Regions from separate parts of the Pantoea ananatis PA13 genome, predicted to be linked through region 2. Evidence: predicted binding sites of a transcription regulator. Region 2 holds the regulator's gene; the other holds the start of a gene.
The links. Region 2 encodes CRP, which controls carbon source genes, mostly activating them, when cyclic AMP is high. Its sites were predicted from a motif close to ATGTGANNNNNNTCACAT; they were not measured.

Region 1: msrB (peptide-methionine (R)-S-oxide reductase MsrB) is a predicted target of CRP. The motif match lies at 1,137-1,154, and genes of this name have one in related genera.

What each region holds. Positions count from the first base shown of each region.
Region 1 is NC_017554.1:2,155,269-2,157,668, reverse strand. Features, by position in the region: gene pncA (bifunctional nicotinamidase/pyrazinamidase) at 1-242, shown strand, start outside; gene PAGR_RS10175 (YeaC family protein) at 326-607, opposite strand; gene msrB (peptide-methionine (R)-S-oxide reductase MsrB) at 610-1,020, opposite strand; gene gapA (glyceraldehyde-3-phosphate dehydrogenase) at 1,361-2,359, shown strand.
Region 2 is NC_017554.1:429,830-432,229, reverse strand. Features, by position in the region: gene PAGR_RS01975 (OsmC family protein) at 7-411, opposite strand; gene crp (cAMP-activated global transcriptional regulator CRP) at 715-1,347, shown strand; gene PAGR_RS01965 (YccS/YhfK family putative transporter) at 1,406-2,400, shown strand, end outside.

The sequences.
Region 1 (2,400 bases), 1.7 Mb from region 2:
TTGATAACGGCCATCGCCGTAAAACGGAGCTGGACAGCTGGTTACGTGAACGCGGCATCAGCCATCTGGTTATGCTGGGGCTGGCAACCGATTACTGTGTGAAATACAGCGTTCTGGATGCACTGGAACTGGGCTATCAGGTGGACGTGGTCGCCGAAGGCTGCCGCGGGGTGAATTTGAATCCTGAAGACAGCGACATCGCACTGGCCCAGATGGCCGCCCAGGGTGCGGTCATTGTCTGACGTGCTCCGGGCTGGCAGCGTGCCAGCCCGTCATCCACGCTAAACGCTTCTGTCAGCACCCTGACAGAAGCACCTTATCAGACTTAATGCAGGTTGATACGCGTGACGTCTGGTTCGATACCAAACTCTTCTTTCAGCTGCCTTTTCGATTTGGTGACCATCTCACCGTCTTTTCCGATGGTCATATGCTGAGGTGCATCGTTATGACGTGCCTGCCACATCATCACCAGTTGCAGGCTGTTATCACGCTGCTGCTGGGTAAGCGCTACACCGTCCGGCCATTTTCCGGTTTCAACGGCCACAACAAGACGCTCATAAATTTCAGGCGTCAGGGCTTCAAGCATGGCTTCAAGTTGCTGTTTCATGATTATCCTTGGGTCTCCTCACCTTGCTGATCTGTAAAGTTCAGCGAGGCAGAATTGACGCAGTAACGCTCGCCTGTCGGCTGGGGGCCATCCGGGAAAACATGCCCCAGGTGCGCATCACAGCTGCCACAGCGGATTTCGATGCGCTGCATACCATGGGAATTATCTTCCAGATAGCGAATGGCCTCATCGCTTACTGGCTGATAAAAACTCGGCCAGCCACAACCTGAATCGTACTTGGTATCAGACAAAAACAACGGCGCATTGCAGACCAGGCAGTGATAAATTCCTTCCTGCTTGTTATGCAGCAGGGCACCGCTGTAAGGCGGCTCCGTTCCTCGCTGTTGAGTCACATAGCGTTGCATCTCAGTCAGTTGGGCAATTTTTGCTTCGGGTGCGGTTTCTTTAGGCATTTGAGCAATTCCGGGATGTCATTCTGTAAAAATCGACTAGTATTCTAACAAACGATCAACATTAATCGGGTCTTTTTTTGTGCTCAACCCTTCAGTCAGTATCTCACAAGGTGGATTTGTGAACTCGATCACCTTTTCTCTGGTATATCCCTATATATTCGGCGAAGGATTCAACAGAGCACGCCGTTTACCGCTGAGCGCAAGCGGTTGCGGCCCCAATAATTCCTGTCTGGTGGATTGACCTGTCGCAACAATTGACACGATTCCGCTTGACGCCTGGTAAGGTTTTTGTAATTTTACAGCCAACCTTTTATTCACTAACAACTAGCTGGTGGAATATATGACTATCAAAGTAGGTATCAACGGTTTTGGCCGTATCGGTCGCATCGTTTTCCGTGCTGCTCAACAGCGCTCTGACATCGAAATCGTTGCTATCAACGACCTGCTGGACGCTGATTACATGGCGTACATGCTGAAGTACGACTCTACTCACGGCCGCTTCGACGGCACCGTTGAAGTACAGGACGGCGCTCTGGTTGTTAACGGTAAGAAAATCCGCGTTACCGCTGAGAGAGATCCGGCTAACCTGAAGTGGGATGAAGTCGGCGTTGACGTTGTTGCTGAAGCAACCGGTATCTTCCTGACCGACGAGACGGCACGTAAGCACATCACTGCGGGTGCTAAGAAAGTCGTTCTGACCGGTCCGTCTAAAGATGACACCCCAATGTTTGTTCGTGGTGCAAACTTCGACAAATACCAGGGCCAGGACATCGTGTCTAACGCCTCTTGTACCACTAACTGCCTGGCACCACTGGCTAAAGTGATCAATGACAAGTTCGGTATCGTGGAAGGTCTGATGACCACCGTTCACGCAACGACTGCAACGCAGAAAACCGTTGATGGCCCGTCTCACAAAGACTGGCGTGGCGGTCGTGGCGCGTCTCAGAACATCATCCCTTCATCTACCGGTGCGGCCAAAGCCGTAGGTAAAGTGCTGCCAGAACTGAATGGCAAGCTGACAGGTATGGCGTTCCGCGTTCCGACGCCAAACGTTTCTGTTGTTGACCTGACCGTTCGTCTGGAAAAAGCCGCATCTTACAAAGAAATCTGTGCAGCGATCAAAGCAGCAGCAGAAGGCGAAATGAAAGACGTGCTGGGCTACGTTGAAGACGACGTGGTTTCTACCGACTTCAACGGCGAAGTGCTGACTTCAGTATTTGATGCGAAAGCGGGTATCGCGCTGAATGACAACTTCGTTAAACTGGTTTCCTGGTACGATAACGAAACCGGTTATTCAAACAAAGTTCTCGACCTGATTGCGCTGGTTTCTGCTAAATAAGGCAGCCAGACACTAGAGAATAAGGGTGACTTCGGTCACCC
Region 2 (2,400 bases):
GAATAATTACAGCTCGATAACTTCGTAACTGTGGGTAATTTCCACCCCTTTGCCTAACATAATGGCAACCGAGCAATACTTCTCAGCTGAAAGGTCGACCGCACGCGCCACGGCTTTATCTGAAAGTGCTTTTCCACTGACGATAAAATGCAGGTTGATGCGGGTAAAGATGCGAGGCGCTTCTTCCCGGCGTTCTGATTCGAGTTTTACTTCGCAATCAGCCACATCGTTGCGACCTTTTTGCAAAATTGATACCACATCAATGGCGCTGCATCCGCCGGCCGCCATCAGCACCATTTCCATAGGGCTGGGCGCTTTATCGCCGGAATTGCCGTCCATTAAGACCTGATGTCCGGACGAAGACTCGCCGAGGAATGTTAACCCTTCAACCCATTTGACTCTTGCCTGCATAATCTGGCCCCCAGAATGCCCTGTTTTTGCGTCAGAGTACGCTTTTGCCTGGTAAACAGCAATCCGGAGAAATCAGCCTTATTGCTGAAGCGAGACAACACAAGACAGTCGGCGAAAGCTGTGCTACAAACAGTGCTGAAAATATTTTTCGTCATCCGAAGACGAAGCCGGGAAGAATGATGCGCTCTGCGCAAATGCAGCCCGAATAATTTCCTGAATGGAAACACGCTTAACGCTTTCATCGCCTGGCAGGGAAACTGAGCCCTGTATTTTGGGCACGATTACAATAGAGGATAATAGCGAATGGTTCTCGGCAAACCGCAAACAGACCCTACACTTGAATGGTTCCTGTCCCATTGCCATATTCACAAGTATCCATCCAAAAGTACGCTGATTCACCAAGGTGAAAAAGCCGAAACGCTTTACTACATCGTGAAAGGTTCCGTCGCGGTACTGATTAAGGATGAAGAAGGCAAAGAGATGATTCTTTCTTATCTGAATCAAGGCGATTTTATTGGTGAGCTTGGCCTGTTTGAAGAAGGTCAGGAGCGCAGCGCCTGGGTACGTGCGAAAACTGCGTGCGAAGTGGCAGAGATTTCCTACAAGAAATTCCGTCAGCTCATTCAGGTTAACCCGGATATTTTGATGCGCCTTTCTTCTCAGATGGCTCGCCGTCTGCAGGTGACGTCAGAAAAAGTGGGAAATCTCGCTTTCCTGGATGTGACCGGACGCATTGCACAAACGTTGCTTAATCTGGCTAAACAGCCAGATGCCATGACGCATCCTGACGGCATGCAAATTAAAATTACTCGTCAGGAAATTGGCCAAATCGTTGGTTGTTCACGTGAAACCGTGGGCCGTATCTTGAAGATGCTGGAAGATCAGAACCTGATCTCCGCACACGGCAAAACCATCGTTGTTTACGGCACACGCTAAGCCTGACTGTTCACGGCGTGATGGCGACATTATGCCGTGAATGTCTTGTGTTGAGCCGATGTGGCGAAGAATAATCTATCACCCCGAAGTTAACTATGCGCTGCGCCAGACGCTGGTGTTGTGCCTTCCCGTAGCGCTCGGCTGGCTGTTCGGCGATCTGCAAAAAGGATTACTGTTCTCATTGGTTCCCGCCTGCTGCAACATTGCCGGTCTGGACACGCCCCACAAACGCTTCTTTAAACGCCTGATCATCGGCGGCAGCCTGTTTGCCCTTGGCAGTTTACTGATGCAGTGGCTGCTGCTTAAAGACGTGCCGCTGCCGCTCATCCTGTTTGCCCTGCCTTTGCTGCTTGGCGTCACCGGAGAGATCAGTCCGCTGCACGCCCGACTGCTGCCCGGCACGTTAATCGCGGCAATTTTTACCCTCAGCCTGATTGGCCGTATGCCCATTTACGTTCCGCCCCTGCTCTATATCGGTGGAACGCTCTGGTATGGCCTGTTCAACTGGTTTTGGTTCTGGCTGTGGAAAGAGCAGCCGATGCGCGAAAGCCTGAGCCTGATCTACCGTGAGCTGGCAAATTACTGTGACGCCAAGTACAGCTTATTGACGCAGCTGACTGATCCGGAAAAAGCCCTGCCGCCCCTGCTGGCGCGTCAGCAAAAAGCGATCGATCTGATCAACACCTGCTATCAGCAAATGCATATGCTGTCTGCGAGTCGCGATCACAGCCACAAACGCCTGACCCGGGCGTTTCAGGTAGCACTGGATCTGCAGGAGCATATCTCCGTCAGCCTGCATCAGCCGGAAGAGGTCCAGAAGCTGGTCGAGCAAAGCCATGCTGAAGCCGTCATCCGCTGGAACGCCAGAACGATTTCAGCCCGGCTGCGCGCGCTGGCCGACGATATTCTGTATCACCAACTCTCTGGTCGTTTCGATATGGACAAGCAGTTGGGTGCGCTGGAGAAAATCGCCCTTCAGCATCCGGACAATCCGGTGGGTAACTTCTGTCTCTATCATTTCAGCCGTATCGCCCGGGTGCTTCGAACCCAAAA